Regions from separate parts of the Streptomyces sp. NBC_01317 genome, predicted to be linked through region 3. Evidence: riboswitches for the same ligand, from Rfam matches in the RefSeq annotation. Region 3 holds a riboswitch; each other region holds the start of a gene.
The links. Region 3 has a riboswitch for cyclic di-AMP ahead of OG349_RS22285 (transglycosylase family protein). Riboswitches for the same ligand answer to the same signal wherever they lie in the genome.

Region 1: linked by a shared signal. The riboswitch ahead of OG349_RS19520 (M23 family metallopeptidase) and the one ahead of OG349_RS22285 (transglycosylase family protein) in region 3 are both predicted to bind cyclic di-AMP.
Region 2: linked by a shared signal. The riboswitch ahead of OG349_RS04955 (M23 family metallopeptidase) and the one ahead of OG349_RS22285 (transglycosylase family protein) in region 3 are both predicted to bind cyclic di-AMP.

What each region holds. Positions count from the first base shown of each region.
Region 1 is NZ_CP108393.1:4,519,202-4,523,748, reverse strand. It holds gene OG349_RS19530 (PrsW family intramembrane metalloprotease) at 1-456, shown strand, start outside; gene OG349_RS19525 (aldo/keto reductase) at 669-1,613, opposite strand; gene OG349_RS19520 (M23 family metallopeptidase) at 1,729-2,787, opposite strand; cyclic di-AMP (ydaO/yuaA leader) riboswitch at 2,799-2,952, opposite strand; gene OG349_RS19515 (PP2C family protein-serine/threonine phosphatase) at 3,244-4,380, opposite strand.
Region 2 is NZ_CP108393.1:1,161,701-1,166,247, forward strand. It holds gene OG349_RS04945 (IS701 family transposase) at 1-1,007, opposite strand, end outside; partial or broken gene OG349_RS04950 (SGNH/GDSL hydrolase family protein) at 1,038-1,454, opposite strand; gene OG349_RS04955 (M23 family metallopeptidase) at 1,613-2,530, opposite strand; cyclic di-AMP (ydaO/yuaA leader) riboswitch at 2,533-2,696, opposite strand; gene OG349_RS04960 (tyrosine-protein phosphatase) at 3,071-3,883, shown strand; gene OG349_RS04965 (DUF6126 family protein) at 3,880-4,002, opposite strand; gene OG349_RS04970 (helix-turn-helix domain-containing protein) at 4,050-4,547, opposite strand, start outside.
Region 3 is NZ_CP108393.1:5,134,749-5,139,295, forward strand. It holds gene OG349_RS22275 (cytochrome P450 family protein) at 1-807, shown strand, start outside; gene OG349_RS22280 (transglycosylase family protein) at 989-1,978, shown strand; cyclic di-AMP (ydaO/yuaA leader) riboswitch at 2,289-2,484, shown strand; gene OG349_RS22285 (transglycosylase family protein) at 2,489-3,172, shown strand; gene eno (phosphopyruvate hydratase) at 3,471-4,547, shown strand, end outside.

The DNA of each region.
Region 1 (4,547 bases), 620 kb from region 3:
TACCTGGTCTACGCCGCGTTCATGGTCCCGGTCCTCGGGCTGGTCACCTGGCTGGCGATCTGGAGCAGGCAGCGCGAACTGCGCACGATCTCCGCCGAGTTGCCCGCGTACTCCGCCGCCGGCTGGCTGGTCCCCGCCGCGCCGCTCGCGCTCTCCTCGATGCGGGCGCGCACGACGGCGCGGGACTTCGCGGGCCGTACGTACGGGGCGCGGGCGGCCAGGGCCGTCGGGGAGTACGAGGCGTTCGCGACGTCGTTGGCCTTCCTGCGGCACCGGGCCGAGCGGGAGGCCGGCGCGCCCGACTTCGCCGAGCGGGAGCGGGAGTTGCTGCACCATCTGTGGCAGCGCAGGGGGATCGCGGGGCCCGCGCTCACGTACGCGGCGCGGGCCACGGGCCGGGTACGGGTGCCGCCGCCGTACATCGACTACGACGGCTACAACCCGTACCGCGACTGACAACTCCCCCTACGCGCTGTGCCGTCCCTTTCGGACCTAGGGCGTGTCCGCAAAGTGGGGTCGTCCGCCCGGAGGGCGGGGCTCGCGGGGTCTGGTGCGTGCGATCGCAAGGCGGAGGACCCACCCCGTACTGGATGTACGGGGTGGGTCCGACAACGCCGCTAGCGCGCGTGCCAGACCCCGCGAGCCAGGCCCCACTTTGCGGACACGCCCTAGGCGGATGCGGCGGTCAGGTCCGCCAACTCCTCCGCCGTCAGCTCCAGTCCGGTCGCCGCCAGCAGTACGGGCAGCTGCTCGACGGTCCGCGCGGACGCCAGGGGCGCCACCACGGTCGGCTGCGCCGCCAGCCACGCCAGCGCGACGGTGCCGACCTCGACGCCACGGGCCCCGGCGACCCGGTCCAGCGCGGCGAGCACGGCCAGGCCCCGCCCGGTCTCCAGGTGCGCGCCCGCCCCCGCCGCGCGCGGGCTGTCGACCGTCGTCCCGGCGCGGTACTTGCCCGTGAGGAAGCCCGCCGCGAGAGACGAGTACGGCACGGTCGACAGCCCGTGCTCGGCCACGAGGTCCTGGAGCGGGCCCTCGTACGTGTCGCGGGAGACCAGGTTGTAGCGCGGCTGGAGGACTTCGTACCGGGCCAGCCCCTCGCTCTCGGAGAAGGCGAGGGAGGCGGCGAGGCGCTCGGTGCTGAGGTTGGAGGCGGCTATCGCCCGGACCTTGCCGTCCTTCACCAGCTGGTCGAGCGCGGTGATGATCTCCTCGACCGGCACCTCGGGATCGTCGAAGTGCGTGTAGTAGAGGTCGATGTAGTCCGTACGCAGCCGGCGCAGCGACTCCTCGGCCGCACCCTTGATCGTGGCCGCCCGCAGGCCCTTGAACTGCGGGTGGGCGCCGACCTTGGTCGCCACGACCACCTCGGAGCGGTTGCCGCGCGCGGCGATCCAGTTGCCGAGGACGGTCTCCGACTCGCCGCCCTGGTGGCCGGGGGCCCAGGAGGAGTACGTGTCGGCGGTGTCCACGAAGTTGCCGCCGACGGCGGCGTATCCGTCCAGGACGGCGAAGGACTCGGCCTCGTCGGACGTCCAGCCGAAGACGTTGCCGCCGAGGGAGAGGGGGAAGACCCGGAGGTCGGAGGAGCCGAGGGTGAGCAGATCTGTCATGAACTGCCCCAACGACGCGGGGGCCGGACGCTATTCCGGCCCGAGTCGACGACGCCGGGGCCGGGGGCTGCTCCGCCACCCCCGGCGCGCGATCGATCCGCTACGGGTCGAGGCCCTACGGGTTGAGGCCCTTGCTCTGGAGCCAGCCCATCGGGTCGATGTCCGTGCCGCCTGGGGCGTGGACCTCCAGGTGCAGGTGCGGGCCCGTCACGTTGCCGGTCGCGCCCACGCGGCCGATGACCTCGCCCGTGGAGACCTTCTGGCCGGCGGTGACGGTCATCGAGGACTGGTGGCAGAACCACAGTTCCGTACCGTCGTCGAGCTCCAGCACCGTGCGGTAGCCGTACGAGCCGGACCAGCCGGCCGACTGGACCGTGCCGCTGTGGACCGCCTTGATCGGCGTGCCGGTCGGGGCCGCGAAGTCCAGCCCGGTGTGGTAGCCGGAGGACCACATGGAGCCGGCCTGGCCGAAGGTGGAGGTGATCGTGTACGAGACGACGGGGAGGGTGTAGCTCTCGGCCAGCTTGGCCAGGCGCTCCTTCTCGGCCTTGGCGGCCGCCTTGGCCTTGGCCTCGGCCTCCGCCTTGTCCTTCGCGGCCTGGATCTTCTTCTCGGCCTCGGTCTGGCGCTTCTCGGCGTCCGCCGCGGCCTTCTCGGCCGCCGCCGCCTGCTCGGCCGCCTTGGTCGTGGCGTCGGCCTCGGCCTGCTGCGCCTCGGCCTGCTGGAGGATCCGGGCGCGCAGCGCCTCGCCGGCGTCGGTGGCGCCCGACTGGAAGTCCGCGGTGGTCATGCCCGCCGTGGTCAGCGGGTCGGTGGCGAGCGCGCTCGGCTTGGCCTCTTCCGTACCCAGGGAACCCACGCCCGGCAGCGACTTGGCGGCCGGAAGGTTGTCCGTGATGGCATCGGGCAGGGATATGGAGACGGCGGGCTTGTCCTGCGCGGTGGCGATGCCGCCCGCACCGACGGCGGCGAGGACGCCGACGCCGAGGACCGTGGAACTGCGGGCCAGTCCGCGCTGCTTGGCGACGCGGTGCCTGCCTCGTACGGGGGGAAGCAGGGAGTCCTCGGTGGGATTCCACTCCCCCCAGGTCCGGTCCGCTTCGGTGCCGAACCTCGGCGGTTCGAAGGTTTCCGTTTCGAAGGGGGCTTCGAGGGCAGGCTTGTTGGACGCCACTGGGGCGCGCTCCTTTCCTTCCTTCTCGCCTACCGGGTTAGCTGACGGGTTCGGAGCAGGAAGGTCTCCTACGGGTGCTCTCGCGGCACAAGGCAGCAAGAAGCTCCCGATTCACCCCAATTGGTGGTTCCCCGGTTCCCTTGCGGGATTCGGCGCGTGCGGCACGGCGCCGTCCTGACGACGGCTGGGACGACCGCGCTGCGTTATCGAACGTTAATAGAGACATGGGCTTTATTCCAAGCTGTTCCGGATGATCGTTAACGAATTCGCAACGGACGTACCGGGACACATCGAGGCGCAAGCGGGCGAGTTGATCGTCTCCGGTGGCCACTGCGGTGGTCAAAGGTTTCTGACGGGTGATCAGGCGTTGTGCGGAGCGGTACGCGGCGCTCACGCAGCGTGCTGAACGGGCGGGGGGGGCGGGTGTCGGGCGTCGGGCGTCGGGCGTCGGGCGACCTAGGGCACGACCGGCATCGTCCTGCGCCGTTCCGGCTGCCCCTGGACGGGCCGGCTGACCGCCAGCAGCGCCATGTCGTCCGTGTTACCGCCCCCCGTGTGCACGCGTACGTCCCCGATGAGCGCGTCCAGCATCTCGTCCGGCCCCGGGAAGATCCGCCCGGACAGCCGCTCGCGCGCGTCGTAGAAGACACCCTTCGCGTTGCGCGCCTCGGACAGGCCGTCCGTGTAGAAGAGCAGGGTCGCCCCCGGCGGGAACGGCTCCTCGTCCGCGCGGTCCGGCCACGCGCCCAGCTCGCTCATCCCGAGCGGCAGCGCGTGGTCGCCGGGCGCCAGCATCACCACCACGCCGTCCGCGTGGGTCAGCAGCGGCTCGGGGTGGCCGCGGTTGACCAGCCGTACCACCGCCTCGTCGTTCGGGATCTCGGCCAGCACGGCCGTGGTGAAGCCCTCGAAGACGTCGATCCCGTCCCGCCGCGTCCCCTCGCGCGTGAGGGCACGTTCCAGCCGCTGCGCGACCCCCTCCAGCGAAGCCTCCTGCTCGGCGGCCTCCCGGAACGCCCCGATGACCACCGCCACCGCCTCGACCGCCTCCAGGCCCTTCCCCCGTACGTCCCCGACCACCAGACGCACCCCGTACGGCGTGTCCTGCACGGCGAACAGGTCCCCGCCGATGAACGCCCCCTCCTGCGCCGCCTCGTACCGCGCGGCGATGTGCAGCCCGCCGATCCGGTCGGCGGGTCTGGGCAGCACGGCGCGCTGCGCCGTCTCGGCGATGATCCGGGCGGACGCGAGGCGCTCGCCGCTCAGGCGCACCACCCGGTTGATGCCGAGCGCGAGGACGGACACGGTGAGGACCGTCAGCAGCTCGGTGATGGCGTCGGCGCTCCCGACGTTGCCGTCGAGGAGGCGCAGGACCAGTTCGGTGCAGAGGGCGGCGACGCCGGTGAACAGGGTGCCCAGGGGGGTGAAGAACGGGGCCGCGACCAGGGGGGCGGAGCAGAAGAAGGGCGAGGCGGTGAAGCGGGTGGGGGTGGCGGAGTCGAAGATCACTCCGACGACGATCACCAGCGCGGGCAGGTAGCGGACGACCCTGCGTCCGATACGGCCGGGCTCGGCGCTCACGCCCCGGTCGATGAAGCCGCCGTCCGGGATGCGGCCGCCGGTGGCCGCGACCGGGGTGCTGCCGGTACCGCCGGAGGGGTCGAAGCCGCCTTCGAAGCGGGTACCGAAGCCGGTGGTGGGGCCGGGCGGCCGGGGCGTACCGGCGGCGGGGCGCGCACCGCCGGAGCCAGAGCCCGAGC
Region 2 (4,547 bases), 4.0 Mb from region 3:
GGGACGTCGCCGGGTGCCCAGCAGCGGAAGTAGGACACCTCGCCGGTGTAGCGGTGCCGCCGTGCGACCAGCACACTCGTGCCAGCCCCAGCCCCAGCCCCAGCCGCGTTCCCGTTTCCGTTCCCGTTCCCGTTCCCGCCGGGAGTGTCGTCGGGGCGGACCTCGAGCCAGGCCCAGTCGTACTCGCGGGTGCCCTTCGCGCCGTGCCCTGTCCGCCGGCGCAGCCATTGCTCGGGCCGCACCTTGTTGATCAGCTTGCGGGCCTCCCACCGGTGGCCGGCCCCGTCGGTGACCTGGTAGGTCGCGGCGATACCGACTGTGTAGCCCAGGCCCAACGCCCTTATTCCCCGGCGCAGTTCACGACCGCAGTACACCTCGTCGCCTGCGAACCATCGGGCATCGAGACCGGACGCGAGCACGCCGGTCACCATGGACAGCGCCTGCTGTGGTTTCGTCGCGAACACGACCTCCTCCGGGACCCCGGCCACCTCGCGGCGCTCCTCGTCCGCGGCCCAGTCCGCCGGGAGGTACAGGGCCCGGTCCACGATCACCTTCATGGTTGCGGTGACCGCCGCCAGATGCACCGCCACCTGGCACAGGCCGACGCCGCCGAGCGCACCGGAGTACTGCGGGCCGGCCCCCACGCAGTCTGTGGAGGACTTCGCATCCCCTGTCTCGTCGGCCACCAACACCACTTCCTGGCCCGCGAGTTCACCGGCCACCAGGCGGGCGATCTCCTCCCGTGCCCGTTCGTGGTCGAACCGGGCCCGGGAGAGCAGGTGCTGCAGCCGGTGCGGACCCGGGTGCCCCAGCGCCTGCCCGAGCGTCCAGCAGTTGCGCGTGTCCACCTCCATCAGCAGCCCCGCGACCAGCTCCGCCATAGTCGCTCGCGTCTCGCGCCGCGCGAAACAGCCCGCGACCGCAGCCATCGCCCTCCCGAACGTCTCGGCCCACGCCTGCTCGGCTATCGTGGCCTCCGCGGCCACCGTCTCTTGATACGTCGTCACAAACGTTCATGATCGCGGTGGCCGCACCCATGCCCGCACCCAGCCCCTCAGCGCGCTGACCAGCCCAGACGCCGGAACTACGGCTGCCGTGTCGGAGCCGGGCCGGATGATGTCGTTGCCGCCCGCGCAGAAGGTCACCAGGTCCGGGGCGAGTTCACGGGCCCGCGGAATCTGTTCCTCGACGATGTGGTCGAGCAGCCGGCCCCGTATCGCGAGATTCGCGTACCGGAAATCGCCGTGAACGGTGTCGGCGGCCTTTCCCTGCTCGTTCTTTTCCCCCTCGCCGGGCACCGGGAGTTGGTCCGCGAGCAGAACGGCGAGCCGGTCCGCCCAGCCCACATACGTCCCGTCAGGCCCCGGATCCCCCACGCCCTCCGTGAAACTGTCACCGAGCGCTGCGTACGACCCGAATGTGCCACGTCTTCTCGTTCTCGAATCGTCAGCCACAGCAGCACATCATTCACCCGGGGATGTGACCTACGCGACCGTAAGGAGAGATTGACGCAGGGTGAGATATGCCATCGGTCAAGTTTGGCCCAAACGGGAATAGCCCCGCCCGGCGAAAAGGAATCACCGGAGCGGGGCCGAAGAGAGCCCGGAAGGGATCAGATGACGACGCCCTGCTGGCGCAGGAAGGCCAGCGGGTCGACGTCCGAGCCGTAGTCGGGACCGGTACGGATCTCGAAGTGCAGGTGCGGGCCTGTCACGTTGCCGGTGGCGCCGGAGAGGCCCAGCTGCTGGCCCTCGCTGACGGTCTGTCCGGCGGAGACGGCGATCGAGGACAGGTGCGCGTACTGCGAGTACATCCCGTCCGCGTGCCGGATGACGACCTGGTTGCCGTACGAGCCGCCGTCACCGGCGCTCACGACGGTGCCCGCGCCGACGGCCTTCACCACGGTGCCCGAGGGCGCCAGGAAGTCCACGCCGGTGTGGTAGCCGCTCGACCAGTTGCTGCCCGAGGCGTGGTACGGCGTGCCGATGGCGATGCCGGAGACCGGCAGCGTGAAGGCGGACGCCTTCACGGCCGGGGCCGCCTTCTTCACGGGCGCGGCCTTCTTCACCGGCGCGGCCTTCTTGGGCGCGGTGCGCTCGGCGGAGCGGGATGCCGTGGTGGGGGCCTTGGCGCGGTCGGCCGCGGGGGCCTTGGCGCCGAGGGTCAGCGTCTGGCCGGGGTGGATCAGCGACGGGTCGGAGCCGATGACGCGCTTGTTGTCCGCGTAAAGCTTCTTCCAGCCGCCCGCGACCTTCTTCTTCTTGGCGATCTTCGACAGGGAGTCGCCGGAGACCACGCGGTAGGTCGCGGCGGTCCTGGCGGCGGCGGCCCGCGTCACGGACGCGGGAGCGGCGTGGACGGCGGACGTGGCGGACGCGGTGACGGATCCGGCGGCGGCGGCCGGTGCGGCGTGCGCCCCGGTGGCGCCGATGAGCGGAAGCACGACTGCGGCTCCGCCCGTTCCGGCCAGGACAAATCCGCGGGTGATCGGGTTGCTCTTGGGACGGCGGTGCTTACCCTTGGCGGGCATGGCGAATTCCTCTCCGGCGCCTACGAGGTGAGCTGTCGGGTTCGGGCTGGAGATGCCCGGTCGCGGTTGCCGCGCGACTTCACCCCGAGCCGTCCGCGGAAACGGAACGGCGTACTACCTGGGTCCCCCGCTCCTGCCACGCGTGGATGGTGGGTGGGTACGAATTCCGGGCGGCGGCAGGATTAGGCGTTCCGCTCGGATTGAGGGTGAACGTAAGCCGACGCGGACGGCCGGTACAAGCCACCGGTACCTCGCATTCGTGCACGCTCCGATATCTTCCGGCCTTTCCGGTCACCCTGCGTGGATATGCGATCTTCGCTTTCCTTCTGACAACGCAATTCCGTTTTCCGTCACCGCCACGCACCGTCACGGATATGATCCTGCTCACGAGCCGAGGACCATCTCCCCCTCGATCGGGGCAGGTTAGGCGCAATGCCTCAATACGGACAGATCTCACCAATTGCCCAAGGGCCCATGTCGTAGGGTCGCAGTCGACATCGTCGGCGAGCCGCGCCGACGGCAGACACGGAGGAGCAGCCCGTGACCCAGAATCTGCCGCACGTGCCACCGGTCGAGCCGGAGCTGACCGGGGTACGCAACTTCCGCGACGTGGGCGGGCTGCCGACCACGGACGGCAGGAAGGTCCGGTACGGGCGGCTCTACCGCAGCGGGCACCTCGCGGGGGCCACCCCGGCGGACGCCGCCCACCTCGCGTCGCTGGGCCTGCACACGGTCTTCGACTTCCGCAACGCGGCCGACGTACGCCTGGACGGGGAGGACATCGAGCTGCCCGGCGTACGGAACGTGAACATCCCGCTCACGGACCCGGCGGACGGCGCCGAGTTCTGGCGGATGGTCCGCGACGGCGACCTCGGCCAGCTGCGCTCGCTTCTCGCGGACGGGAAGGCGGTGGCCCGCATGATCGATTCGTACCGCACGATCATCAGGGACCGTACCGCCGAGCACAGCAGGGTCCTGCACGCGCTCGCCGACAACAACGTCCCCGCGCTGATGCACTGCGCGGCCGGCAAGGACCGCGCCGGCCTGTCCGTCGCGGTGTCGCTGCTCGCGGTCGGTGTGGAGCGGGACGCGATCGAGGAGGACTACCTCAAGTCGAACGAGCCGAGCCGCCGCTACAAGGTCCGCCGCAGCGACACCTCGCCCGCCGGGATGTCCGCGGAGGTGATGGAGCTGCTCGGTCCGCTCTTCGACGCGCGCGCCGCGTACCTCGAAGCGGCCTTCGACACGATCACGACCACCTGGGGCTCCACCGACCGCTACCTCTCCGAGGGCCTCGGGCTCTCCCCGGAGACCCGCGAAAGGCTGCGCGAGGGCCTGCTGGACGCGCCCTAGGAGCCGACGCTGAACAGCAGGTAGAGGAAGCCTGCGAAGAGGTGTCCCGCGATCAGGTAGGCGAAGAGGCGGATGACCAGCCCCCGGGGCAGGGTGCGGTTCTTCTTGTTCTCCGGCATGGCGTCGAACCTTTCTCGAAGGCTGTCGGTGGAGATCGGCGAGGCTGTCAGTGGAGATCGGCGGCGGGGCTCTGGAGCAGGGTGTGGACGAACAGCAGCTCGGTCCCGCCGGCGTCCGCGGCGGCGAGCCGGTGCGGGGTGAGCGAGTCGAAGTGCGCGCTGTCCCCGGGCCCGAGGAGGTGCACCGCGTCCCCGAGGCCCAGCCGCAGCCGCCCGCCGAGGACGTAGAGCCACTCCTCCCCGGGGTGCACGCGTACGAGATCGCCCTGCGCCCCGTACGGCACCACGACCCGCAGCGGCTGCATGGCCCGGCCGGAGCCGCCCGCGCGGTGGTACGTCCAGCCGTCGGCCTCGACCGGCTCCTGGCGCCCCGCGCGGATGACGGGATCACGTTCGGCGGGCGCCTCGCCGAGCAGGTCGGCGACCGTCGTGCCGTAGATGCGGGCCAGGGCCAGCAGCATCGGCAGCGAGGGCTGGCGCCGGCCGGTCTCCAGCCGGGAGAGGTGGGCGGGTGACAGACCCGCCCGCGCGGCGACGGTCTCCAG
Region 3 (4,547 bases):
GCCTTCCCCCTCCCCATCTACGCGATCTGCGATCTGCTCGGGGTGCCACGCGAGGACCAGGACGACTTCCGGGACTGGGCCGGGATGATGATCCGCCACGGCGGCGGCCCGCGCGGCGGCGTCGCGCGGTCGGTCAAGAAGATGCGGAACTATCTCGCCGAACTCATCCACCGTAAGAGGGAGAACCCCGGCGACGACCTGATCTCCGACCTGATCCGGTCGAGCGACCACGGCGAGCACCTCACCGAGAACGAGGCCGCCGCGATGGCCTTCATCCTCCTCTTCGCCGGGTTCGAGACCACTGTCAACCTCATCGGGAACGGTATGTACGCGCTGCTGCGCCACCCGGAGCAGCGCGCGCTGCTCCAGGCGTCGCTCGACGCGGGGGAGAGCGGCCTGCTGGCGACCGGCGTCGAGGAACTGCTGCGGTACGACGGGCCGGTGGAGCTGGCGACGTGGCGGTACGCCACCGAGCCGCTGACGCTCGGCGGGCAGGCGGTCGCGACCGGCGATCCCGTCCTTGTTGTCCTCGCGGCGGCCGACCGGGACCCCGCGCGGTTCGAGGATCCGGACCGGCTGGATCTCGCACGGCGTGACAACCAGCATCTCGGTTACGGACACGGCATCCACTACTGCGTCGGGGCGCCGCTCGCCCGGCTGGAAGGACAGGCCGCGCTCGGCACGCTGCTGACACGCCTGCCCGACGTGCGACTTGCGGGAGATCCGGCTGATTTGCGGTGGCGGGGAGGGCTCATCATGCGTGGATTGCGCACACTTCCGGTGCAGTTCACGCCTTTGCCCAGCTGACTTACAGCCCTGAAATGGCTGACGGACCGTCAGGATTGTGACTTTCACGTGATCTCCCCTGCATCGACTTGTGACAAGCGTTCGAGTCCGGCTACCTTCACCGACAGCTCAGCAGCCACACGCTGTAGTCGATTTCACGTGTGACGCTCCCTGCGTCGTACGGCACACGGAAGGCAACCGCATGTCCGCGAACGGCCGACACCGTCGCCCCCGCCAGGCGCCCGCTCTCATCGTCGCGGCGGGGGTGACCGGCTCCGCGATCGCCATTCCCCTGCTCGGCGCCACCTCCGCCAGCGCGGCGGACGCCTCCACCTGGGACCGCGTCGCCGACTGCGAGAGCGGGGGCGCGTGGAGCGCGGACCTCGGCAACGCTTATTTCGGCGGACTCCAGATCGCCCAGGAGACCTGGGACGACTTCGGCGGCGGGGACTACGCGACCCGCCCCGACCTCGCCAGCCGCTCGCAGCAGATAGCGGTCGCCGAGAAGATCCTCGACGCCCAGGGCCCGTCGGCGTGGGCCAGCTGCGCGCCCGTCGCCGGACTCCTGAAGAACACGGAGGAGCCCCAGGTCGACCCCGGAGCGGCTCCCGGGACGGTCGAGGAGTCCGCGAGCCCGGAGGCGTCCACCGACTCCGGCGGCGAGTCGGACACGGATCGGGCGGAAGGCTCCGACACCACCCCGACCAGCCCCGACAGCACCCCCTCCGGCAGCGCGAGGAGCGCGGGCGGCGAACGGGACGGCGGTGACGGTACGGAGAGCGGCGCCACGGACGCGGGCACCCCGAGGCCTTCCCGCTCGGCCACCCCCTCCTCCGGAGCCACCACGGACACCGTCAAGGGCAAGCACCGCGGCGGCGCGGCCCCCGAGGACCCGGCGAGCCCCGGCGCGACCGGCCTCACGCCGGACAACTCGGGCGAAGAGCGTGAATCCGGGCGTCACGCCTCCCGAGGTGACGGGGTGACACGTGACGCGGAAGGCGTGACGGCCGACGTCGCCGGCACCCCCGACGGCGAATACGTCGTCCGCCCCGGTGACTGTCTGTGGCGTATCGCGGACGAGAACGGCGTCGAGGGCGGCTGGTCCGCGCTCTACGAGGCGAACAAGGACGCGCTCGGCTCCGACCCCGACGTCATCCTGCCTGGCCAGACCGTTGATCTCAGCGTGAAGTAGGGGCAGTTGACGGTCCGCCCCCGGTCCGCCCCCGGTCCGCTTCCGGGGGCGGTTGGAGACCCTATGTCCACTTCTGCGCAAGTGAGACAAGGGTCTCTTTGTCTCAACAGGGGACCTTTGGCCCCCAGGTGGCACGTTTTCGGCCCTCACCTGCGAAAACACGGACGGAACACAGGGGAGTTCGGGCGATTTTTCCCTGATCGGGCTCTTTGGACATCGGGTGGACCTGTGTCTACGGTCTGAACCGCTCGCACCGCGGGCCCCGTCGACCGTCACGCCGAATCCTGCCGTCGGTCGGGGGGAGTAGTCGTCGCGTCAAGCGCCGAAGGCAGGAGCGGGGGACCCACAGGTTAGGTGCCGGCCCCGGCCGTCGAGAGACGTCCGGCGACCGGCTCGGGGTGAAGCCGCGTACAGCGAGGGCCGGGAGGCCCCTGTTGGCACGCGGCCGGGCAACTCACTTGGCCCGAACCCGACAGCTGACCTCGCAGGCGTCGGTGAGGAGATAGCTTCATGCTGCGTTCCAAGGCCAAGCACCGCCGTCCGTCCAAGGCCGTCCGTTACGCCACGCTCGCCGGGGTGACCGGTGCCGCCGTCGCGGTCCCGCTGCTGGGCGCCACGTCCGCCTCCGCCGCGACCACCGCCGAGTGGGACCAGGTCGCCGCGTGCGAGTCCGGCGGCAACTGGTCCATCAACACCGGCAACGGCTTCTACGGCGGCCTCCAGTTCACCCCGTCCACCTGGGCCGCGTACGGCGGCACCGCCTACGCCGCCCGCGCCGACCAGGCCTCCAAGTCCCAGCAGATAGCCGTCGCCGAGAAGGTCCTCGCGGGCCAGGGCAAGGGCGCGTGGCCGAGCTGTGGTGTGGGCCTCTCCGGCGCCTCGAACGACTCCGCCCCGGCCGCCCCGTCGCAGCCGGCCGAGCAGCCCGCCGCGCAGCCGCAGCAGTCCGCGCCGCAGCAGCAGTCCGCGCCGTCCACGCGCAGCGCCGAGCAGCCGGCCTCGCGCGGTGCGAGCCGTCCCACCACGATCAAGAAGGGTGACGGCGAGTACAAGGTCAAGTCCGGCGACACCCTGTCGAAGATCGCCGCCGGTCACCACGTCAAGGGTGGCTGGAAGAAGCTGTTCGACCTGAACAAGGACATCGTCACCGACGCGGACGTGATCTTCCCGGGCCAGCAGCTCCACCTGAGCTGAGCCCGGCGGGCTTGAGCCGAGCCGCCCGGTGAGCTGATCCGCTCTCCCCCGGGGCCGTCCGTCCCCCCTCGTGGCCCCACCCCGGACCACCCCGGCCCCGCGCGTTCTTCCCCCGTACGCGCGCGGGCCGGGGTTTCCACGTTCCGGCCGCGGGCCCGTTCGCCCCCGTGTCATCAGGATGACGTCTTCATTTCGTCCCAGCGGGCGGGCACCGGCCTGCCGACGGCCCGGGGCCGGTTAGGCTCGTGTCGCGCGGCCGAGCGGCCCCGCACCCAAAGCGTCACATCCCATGAAGGAGATGCTCGTGCCGTCCATCGACGTCGTCGTAGCCCGGGAAATCCTCGACTCCCGAGGCAACCCCACGGTCGAGGTCGAGGTCGGCCTCGACGACGGCAGCACCGGCCGTGCTGCTGTCCCCTCCGGTGCCTCCACCGGTGCGTTCGAGGCCCTTGAACTCCGCGACGGTGACCCCAACCGTTACCAGGGCAAGGGTGTCGAGAAGGCCGTCCTCGCCGTCATCGAGCAGATCGGCCCGGAGCTGGTCGGGTACGACGCCACCGAGCAGCGCCTCATCGACCAGGCGATGTTCGACCTGGACGCCACCCCGGACAAGTCGTCGCTCGGCGCCAACGCCATCCTCGGCGTCTCCCTCGCCGTCGCGCACGCCGCCTCCGAGGCCTCCGACCTGCCGCTCTTCCGCTACCTCGGCGGCCCGAACGCGCACCTGCTGCCCGTTCCGATGATGAACATCCTGAACGGCGGCTCGCACGCCGACTCGAACGTGGACATCCAGGAGTTCATGATCGCCCCGATCGGCGCGGAGTCCTTCTCCGAGGCCCTGCGCTGGGGCGCCGAGGTCTACCACACGCTCAAGCGCGTCCTGAAGGACAAGGGCCTGTCGACCGGCCTCGGCGACGAGGGCGGCTTCGCGCCGAACCTGGACTCCAACCGCGCCGCGCTCGACCTCATCCTCGAAGCCATCAAGGAGGCCGGTTACGCGCCGGGCCGCGACATCGCGCTCGCGCTCGACGTCGCCGCGTCCGAGTTCTACAAGGACGGAAAGTACGAGTTCGAGGGCAAGTCCCGCTCCGCCGCCGAGCTGACCGAGTACTACGAGGAGCTCGTCGCCTCCTACCCGCTGGTCTCCATCGAGGACCCGCTGTACGAGGACGACTGGGCCGGCTGGAAGGTCCTCACCGACAAGCTGGGCTCCAAGGTCCAGATCGTCGGCGACGACCTCTTCGTCACCAACCCCGAGCGCCTCGCCCGCGGCATCGAGGAGGGCTCCGCCAACGCCCTGCTCGTCAAGGTCAACCAGATCGGCTCGCTCACCGAGACGCTGGACGCCGTCGAGCTGGCCCAGCGCAGCGGCTTC